2 regions of the Agaribacter flavus genome follow, and region 1 is predicted to be linked to the other one. Evidence: predicted binding sites of a transcription regulator. Region 1 holds the regulator's gene; the other holds the start of a gene.
What was found. The regulator ArgR, encoded in region 1, controls arginine synthesis, uptake and breakdown. The targets are predictions, from matches to a motif close to ANTGAATANNTATTCANT.

Region 1 (4,437 bases):
GTTTTATGGCGTTGCCTTGACTGGCTAAACGCCCTGACAAGGGAATAATGACGGCGATATCTCTTTTCTCAGAGAGTGTCAGATTCGTGAAAGTAGATACAATAGAAGGAATTTGTTCCGAGGCCTCAAGCTTGGCGTTACTCTGCAGCCAAGCTTTTACCGCCTCCTGCCGGCTAGTGTCTGCGAGTGCGTCATCTTCAACAATGGCTAACAAGTCAATGTACGGTCGCAGTGAGGGCGTATTCGCCCACAATACTTTGCGTTGAGTTTGTGTTTGTTGACTGAGTGCTTGCCATAACAGGCTTACTCGGTGAGTACTGAGTATCGACGGGCTTGAGATATTGCGGGCAAGCATTTCAATGCTTTCGTTATATTGCCCAGCAAGCACTTGTTTTACCGCATTAGCTAACGCTAGGCGACTTGTATAACTATCGGTGAGCGAGTAATTGGCATGACTTAGGTCTTTTGCATTCGCTAACCAAGTATCGGCATAATCGAGCTTTTGAGCGGAAGACGTATCTTTTGGCTTGTCCAAAATTTCTTTAAGTAAGCATTCACTTCGCAGTAATTCTAATTCAGCTAATTGTTTATTTGATAGCTGAGTATTATACAAGTGAAAAACAATCGTGTTACTGTCGTCACAATTGTTGTCTAGTTGCAGCTCAAAAGCATAGTGCAACAGAGCTTCAACTGTACTTTGTTTGTTTTTAGTCTTTTCGTAACGATCCGTAATTTCTTCGATTGGGCTGCGCGTGACTTCTTGTTGTTGTGTAGCTTGTTTTTTGACAACTGGGGACGGTGCTTGTTTCGGTGTACCGCCACAAGCACTCATAATAATGCTAATTACACATGCAAGCAGTAGACGATGAATACGCAATTAATGCCCCTATATCTTTACTGAAATCAAATCGAAACCCTAGTTTACCTGCAAGCTAAAAAAATACCAGCTACGGCTACAGAAACTGATCGAAAGACTGTGTAAACTATTGATCATCCAAACTCGTCCATATTTATTTTTAGGTTGTCTATGTCTGCAGGAAGTCTATTCATTGTGCCCACTCCAATTGGTAATTTGTCAGACATGACACCAAGAGCAATTGAGGTCTTAGCATCCGTTGATCTCATTGCAGCCGAAGATACGCGTCATTCAGGCAAACTACTGCAGCATTTTGAAATTAAGACAAATGCAATTAGTTTGCATGCACACAACGAGAGTGCGCGAAGCGAGTATATTGTTGATAAGTTACTTGAGGGCTTAAATGTTGCGCTCATATCAGATGCAGGCACACCACTAATTAGTGACCCAGGTTTCGAGCTTGTTAATCGGTGTCGAGAAAAGGGAGTGATGGTGTCAGCGCTACCGGGTGCATGCGCACTCACTACCGCCCTGTCTGCTTGTGGTTTACCTACTGATAAGTTTACGTTTTCAGGGTTTTTGCCAGTAAAAATACAAGCGCGGGAATCGTCGCTCTTACAGGCAATAGACTCTGCCCATACTCATGTATTTTACGAATCACCCAAGCGTATTCTCGATACCTTGACGTCAATTGAAAAGCATCGACCCGAGGCGCAAGTGGTGATTGCTAAGGAGCTGAGTAAGACATTTGAAACTTATCAAAAGGGCGCAGCTACTGATTTAATTAAGTGGTTAAGTGCTGAACAAGCAAGGCAAAAAGGCGAGTTTGTCTTAATTGTATATCAGGCAAAGGAAAAAGTGCCTGACGCACTACCCGATGAGGCAAAAAAACTATTGGGCTTACTGTTGCCTTTGCTACCACCGAAAAAAGCAGCTACAGTGGTGGCGGAGCAGTATTCTTTAAATAAGAAGCAAGTGTATCAGCACAGTATCAGCATAAGATAAACAGCCTCTAGACATTGTCAAACAGGGTCTGCACGCGTAGCCGTAAATCTTCTATATGTTCGATATTGGCAGGGGCAATGAATATTGTATCGTCACCGGCGATAGTGCCCAGTACACCATCTGCTTGACTGAGCGAATCGAGTAGTCTAGCGATGAGTTGCGCCGCACCGGGACTTGTCCTGATAATTACCATCACATTGTTGTGTACGACGTCTAAAACTAATTGTTTTAGGGGGCTTTTTGCCGTTGGCATGGCTAATTCTGGTGGCAAGCAATAGACCATATCTCCCCGGGCATCACGGGTTCTTACCGCACCGAATTTACTTAACATACGCGATACTTTTGATTGGCTAATATTATCAAATCCAAGCCCTTTCAAAGCATTGACAATGTCACCCTGTGAGCCGTAACTTTCAGAGTTGAGGAGCTCTTTAAATGCTTTGACCAGTTCGTCCTGTTTGCTTACAGCCATTTGCTACGCTTAGTTCTTGTCGTGAAAAGTTTAGGGTAATGCATTCTGCCTGATGGTTGTGGAATAAGCAATTAGGACTTAGCTGAGATTTTCTGCAACATAAAGAGTTACAAGTCGGTTAAAAGTCTCCACCATCACTTACGTTCCCTTGTGCTAAGTCTTGTTGTGATTTTTATGCCCCTAGTAAGGGAAGGTGCTTGAGTTTATGATATTGAAGAGCAATGTAAACACACGCTTTAATTTCTGTTTCAGGCAAAGGCATTGATCTTCCTTGTATCTCGGCTCGATGTTATGCCTATTAAATAGGCAAATCAAAAGTGGCCTTCTCTGCAGCATCAACTCTTAATACAAGCGGTAGCGAGCAGCTTGATTTTTTTTAAGCCGCGTGTTCACTTTCTACTTCCCAGCCTGGGAACACGAGTACCGCTGGGTGACATGTTAAAGCGCGAGCCAGAGATTTTGCGCGCTCTACCCCTAAGTTGATACGATCATTTTCTATTGCTAATATCGTTGAATGAGGAATGCCTGTCATTTTAGCTAAATCATTTTGGCTTAGCTCCTGAAGCTCGCGAATGATACGGACTGATTCGCCGCTAGGAATAGAGACTCGTTTTTTAGCTTTTTGAAAATCTATCATTATGATCTCCTACGATAATCATGGGGTGTAAGCCCTACCACTTGGACATACATCGCTCCGTTTTCAGCAGAGTAAATAACTCGATATTGCTGATTTAAACGAGAAGAGCGAAATCCTTTCCAATTTCCAGAAAGTGCTTCATCTTTGAAACCTTTAATAAAGCGCAATCCAGAAGGGTGAGATATGATCACAATATCCGTCCGTTTTTCATAGCACTTTTGAGTTTCTAGAGGCGCTTTCGAAAGTTGCTTATCCAATCGTTTATGTTCGAATATCTCTCACATACTCAAGAGTATATATACCTAATATAGTATGCCAATCTAAATGGCGACATAACTTTCCACTGATTGGTAATCGTACTTATAGCATACCCCGCGTGTTAACGTCCCAGTGATCAACGAGAGCGACTTAATTGTAAAGTACGGCACCGCACTGACATCAAAAACAATAACACGCTAGAATGATTGAGATTTAAGCTTATTTATATTACTCTCTCGCTCGAAAAATATTGCCCTATAATCAGGAGACATAACATGAAAGTAGCCGTATTAGGCGCGGCCGGTGGTATCGGTCAGGCATTATCATTATTGCTAAAAACTCAACTTCCTGCCGGTTCTGAATTGTCATTGTATGACGTAGCGCCAGTAGTTCCAGGAGTTGCTGTTGATTTGAGCCACATCCCCACTGACGTAACGGTTAAGGGCTTTGGAAAAGACGACTTGGCAGATGCCTTGACAGCTTGTGATATCGTGTTAATTCCTGCTGGTGTTCCTCGTAAACCTGGAATGGATCGTTCTGATTTGTTCAATATCAATGCGGGTATCGTGAAAAATCTCGTTGATGCTTGTGCTGACAATTGCCCAAGCGCATGCATTGGCATCATTACCAATCCTGTGAACACAACAGTTGCTATCGCTGCTGAAGCCTTAAAGGCAAAAGGTGTTTACGACAAAAACAAACTATTTGGTGTGACGACGCTAGATGTTATTCGTTCAGAAACTTTTATTGCTGAGCTAAAAGGCAAGAGTACATCCGAGATCCACGTTCCCGTTATTGGTGGTCATTCTGGTACTACTATCTTGCCTTTGCTTTCTCAGGTTGAAGGCGTGTCTTTTACGGATGAAGAAGTCGCAGAACTCACTCCTCGTATCCAAAATGCAGGTACAGAAGTTGTTCAAGCAAAAGCCGGTGGAGGCTCTGCCACACTCTCTATGGGGCAGGCTGCTGCTAGATTCTGTTTGTCACTGGTTAAGGCGCTTCAAGGTGAAGAAGTGGTCGAATATACTTATGTACAAGTTGATGGCTCTGAAGACGCAGCGTTTTTCGCACATCCAGTAAAACTTGGCAAAAACGGTGTCGAAGAAATTTTGCCTTATGGTGAATTAAGTGCATTTGAACAAAAAGCAAAAGAAGACATGCTAGAAGGTTTACGCGGCGACATTCAGCTTGGTGTGGATTTCGTAAAAG
Region 2 (4,437 bases), on a different contig from region 1:
CAATCAGGAAAGGCTGCCCTTGCAGCCATCACCGCTTGGTCTACTTGCTCAATTGTCGCTTCATGACCTTGCCAAATTTCTTGGTTCTTTGCTGGGTCTAGAGAAGAGAAGAGTATGCCTTCACCCTCGACCCATTCACCATTTATTAAATGTACTTTACTTTGCATGTACTTGTACTCCACAAACTGAGTTATCTGCGTTTAGGGCAGGGCGCATGATAGATTGAATCACCGTTTTCGACCTGCAGTGCATCGGCGTATTCCGCGGGTATGGGCAGCTCGTCAAAAGTATGTAAACTATTTTGAATAGGGACAATACAGGCTCTAAAACCCGATACTTTATTATTAATTACTAGACGGTTTTCCATGCTGTCAGCAGTCATTTCGGTGTTTGATATTTTAACGGATGAGTGCTGAGCGTTTTGAACAGTAGTCAAGTTATGGATGTCTGCTTCTACCGTGGGACCCGCATCAAAAATGTCTACATATCCTCGGCAGCGAAAGCCTTCTTGTTCTAACAAACGCAGTGCAGGTTTTGTTTTTTCATGGACTTGGCCAATACAGGCTTGCGCTTCTTTAGACAGTAAGTTCACATATATCGGATATTTAGGCATTAATTCAGCAATAAACACCTTTTTGCCAATACCTGTGAGGTAGTCTGCAGTCGGGAAATCCATAGAGAAAAAATGCGCTTCTAGCCACTCCCAAAAAGGCGACTTGCCTTGTTCGTCAGATACACCGCGCATTTCCGCAATAACAGTATTAGAAAAACGCTGATCATGTTCTGCCATGAACAAAAATCTAAATTTAGACAACAGTCGACCAGTAAGCCCTTTACGAGCTTTTTCCCTTAAAAACAAGCTACAGAGTTCGCTGACCCCAGTGTAGTCGTTGCAAAAAGTGAGTATTTCCACTGTGTTGTGGATACCGAGTTCTCTTGAGGCATGCACTACTTTTCCAAGGTGATAGTGGTAAAAAGCATCGTTCATACCTACAGAGGCTTCTATACCAGAAGTGCCCAGTACTTCACCGGTATCAGTATCCTCCAAGACAAATAGATAGCTCTCGTTACCCGGATGCGTAATCTGTGCTTTGAAGGCCTCTTGCGCGCGCTCAATTTTTTGTTTGAGCAGGGCTTCGTTTACCGGTAAAGACGTAAAGCCAACACCTGACTCCACTGCGATATCATACAAAGCAGGGTAGTCTCGTTCTTCGATGGGGCGAACAATAAGCATAATACCAACCTGTAACTCTGATAAAACTACTTAGATAACAGTGTAGCGATACCACGTTCGAATCTAGCCAAACCCTCGACAATGTCTTCGTCAGGAATGATGAGCGAGGGCGCGAAGCGCACCACATTTGCGCCTGCGATCAAACACATTAAATCTTGTTGGTTTGCCGCTAGCATGAAGTCGCGAGCACGTCCTTGGTATTCTGGCGATAATGCCGCACCCAACAACATTCCTTTGCCTCGAATCTCTGAAAAAACATGGTACTTACTGTTTATCTCTTCAAGTTTTTGTCGAAACAGGCTTTCTTTTTTCCTTACGCCTTCGAATATTTCTTGGGAATTGATGATATCAAAGGCCGCTTCTGCTACAGCGCAGGCCAAAGGGTTTCCACCATATGTACTGCCATGTGAACCGGGTACTAAAGACGCAGCAATCTTGTTGGTAGTCAACATTGCGCCTATGGGAAACCCGCCACCCAGCGATTTAGCGGAAGTTAGGATGTCTGGCACTACGCCAATATTCATGTATTCAAAAAGGGCACCTGTGCGTCCCATACCTGATTGCACTTCATCAAAAACTAGTAGAGCTTGGTGTTTGTCGCATAAAGCGCGAACACCACTGACAAAATCTTCATCGGGAACAATGATACCGCCTTCACCTTGCATAGGCTCCATCATCACTGCGCAGGTTTTTTCAGACATAAGCGATGCTAACATCTCTAAGTTGCCGTATTCTGCATGAACGACACCGCCAGGTTTAGGGCCAAAACCATCTGAATAGGCTGCTTGTCCGCCTACTGTGACCGTAAAAAACGTTCTGCCGTGAAAACCTTGTTTAAAAGCAATAATCTCGTTCTTATTCTCGCCGAAGTTATCAAGAGCAAAGCGCCTTGCAAGTTTGAGCGCAGCTTCGTTTGCTTCGGCGCCCGAGTTGGCAAAATAGACCTTATCTGCAAAGGTCGCGCTGCTTAATTTTGTTGCGAGGCGAAGTGCTGGCTCGTTAGTAAAAATATTGCTTAAGTGCCAAATTTTGTTGCTTTGTTCGTGTAAAGCACTAACAAGTTTAGGATGGCAGTGACCGAGCACATTTACGGCGATACCACCCGCAAAATCAATGTATTCACGACCGTCTTGATCCCATACTCGCGATCCTTCACCGCGCACTGGTACCATTGCAGCTGGGTTGTAGTTGGGCACCATTACATCATTAAAGGTATCTCTGGTCACTTGCATATTGATATGGCCTCTTTTAAAAAAAATTTGCTACACAAAAAACATGGAAAATGTATTTTTGGAATCATTGAATAGGCGCAGTATGCCAGAAAAATTAGCATTCGTCCTCACTATAAACATTGTTCATAGCCAGTAAAAATAAGGGTTATGCAGTTATCTGCATAATGCATGCATAATTATGCATGACGCTCTTTTGTTCTTATATTTGTCTCTAGCTTGAGTGATATGAGACCTTTGTCTTGCTGGTTATTAAAACACTAAATAAGAGGAATTGGCGTAGCGAATAAACATGCTGAAAAAAATTTAAAAAAATTCCTTTTTGCTATGCGTTTTGAGCGATCTTGAGTTCTAAACCTGTTAGATTGACATTGCGCAAGTTGCTGAGATCAGATGCGGCGATGCCAAAGTTTCGCAAATATAACATGGATGCCTCCTTCGACATCAGTTGGTTTTTTTGCATAAGTTTAAACTGCATATAACCGGCAGATTTGAATAGAAGTTTCGCCAATGGATGAAGGTTGTGCTTTTCAACATACTTGTAAGAAATTTCTTTGATACTGGCGATACCCGCCACACCGGGTGTGATATTCAACCATCGGAGTTTCAACGCTGCGATAATAGAATAAGCAACTTTGGCAGCGTGCATTTTCCACAAACTCCGAATGTATTTGTGTGAAGGTGTGAGTTTGGCAATAGATTGCGCTAATACATGATTGTTGTTGTTTTTTGCATCAATAATTTCCTCTCTGAGCTGAATATCGAAAGCCTTGAGGTAAATTGTTGCAACTACAGAATGTCCGATTGATGCTAACAAGCCGAGATTAAATCCCAAGTGTGGTTTAACACCAAACTCCTTTGATAATTCACGTGCTACATTTCCGGTACCAATGGTGTATAGCCAAAGATGTCTTTGTAGATCAGGGGTAAATTCTGAATTTGGCGGCATGACGTGTTTGGATACCAAAACTGGCACGAGCTGCCTTAAGCTTTCAATACCGATGAAACTCAAAGCGGCTTTCGTAGTGCTAATGATTACTGCGTGTCCTTTGGCGTCTACTCGTCGATATTTAGGTTGTTTAACAAATTGTAATATTGCGCGCTGTAACCAGGGAAGCGCATCGATATGGTCGACTAACTTAGATAGCGTGCAGGCCTCTGTGTATAAAACGTCGAGTAGCTTCCCTAAATGCTCATTGACATTTAAAATTGACGAGAGGATGTTATCGGTGTCTTGCAGGCGCTCTTCGATATCAACTAAAAGCCTTTGATGGAACTGGGCTTCAATTTTAAGGTGGTGAGTCATTTCCGCGTCAGCTTCAATTTCTCGTTTTCTATTGGCTATTTCCTCAACCATTAACAGTTCGCGTCGAGCATCTTGCTGTTCAGAATCTTCAAAGATTTTCATTTGGGCTGTTTTTTTACCTGAGAGGACAATGGCCTCATCCAGAGAGATCAATAGTTGAAGAAAACGGTCATTAAAGGCACTTGCAAGTTGTGATACGCTCTGTTTCATCTACTACCCAGATAAAATAAAGTTATTTAGTATGGTATGGCCATGCTCAGTGAGCAATGATTCAGGGTGAAACTGAACGCCATAAACTTTGTTTATACTGTCCTCTATAGCCATGATTTCCCTATGCTTAAAATCACTGCACCACGCGGTAATGTTAAAACTAGTTGGCAAAGTACTCGGGTCAACAATTAATGAGTGATAGCGCGTGGCATTAAACTGGCGCTTACAATCTTTGAATAGTGTTGACTGCTCTGCAATAGAAATCGTTGATATTTTGCCATGCCTAATTTCAGCCGCTCGCACTATGCTGGCACCAGCATACTGGGCAATGGCTTGATGGCCTAAACATACTCCAAGCATAGGAATTTTTCCCCAAAACGCTTGTATTATGGCTAGGCTCAGCCCGGCTTCGTTTGGCGAACACGGCCCTGGAGAAATAACGAGATGACTAAAATCGA

Region 2: ACFOHL_RS15225 (aspartate aminotransferase family protein) is a predicted target of ArgR. The motif match lies at 2,634-2,651, and genes of this name have one in related genera.

The regions. Positions count from the first base shown of each region.
Region 1 covers NZ_JBHRSW010000006.1:293,248-297,684, reverse strand. Annotated here, with positions in the region: gene ACFOHL_RS05605 (penicillin-binding protein activator) at 1-877, opposite strand, end outside; gene rsmI (16S rRNA (cytidine(1402)-2'-O)-methyltransferase) at 1,028-1,861, shown strand; gene argR (transcriptional regulator ArgR) at 1,869-2,333, opposite strand; gene ACFOHL_RS05590 (helix-turn-helix domain-containing protein) at 2,710-2,970, opposite strand; gene mdh (malate dehydrogenase) at 3,504-4,437, shown strand, end outside.
Region 2 covers NZ_JBHRSW010000043.1:29,230-33,666, reverse strand. Annotated here, with positions in the region: gene astD (succinylglutamate-semialdehyde dehydrogenase) at 1-167, opposite strand, end outside; gene astA (arginine N-succinyltransferase) at 191-1,234, opposite strand; gene ACFOHL_RS15225 (aspartate aminotransferase family protein) at 1,261-2,466, opposite strand; gene ACFOHL_RS15220 (HDOD domain-containing protein) at 2,789-3,979, opposite strand; gene ACFOHL_RS15215 (anthranilate synthase component II) at 3,983-4,437, opposite strand, start outside.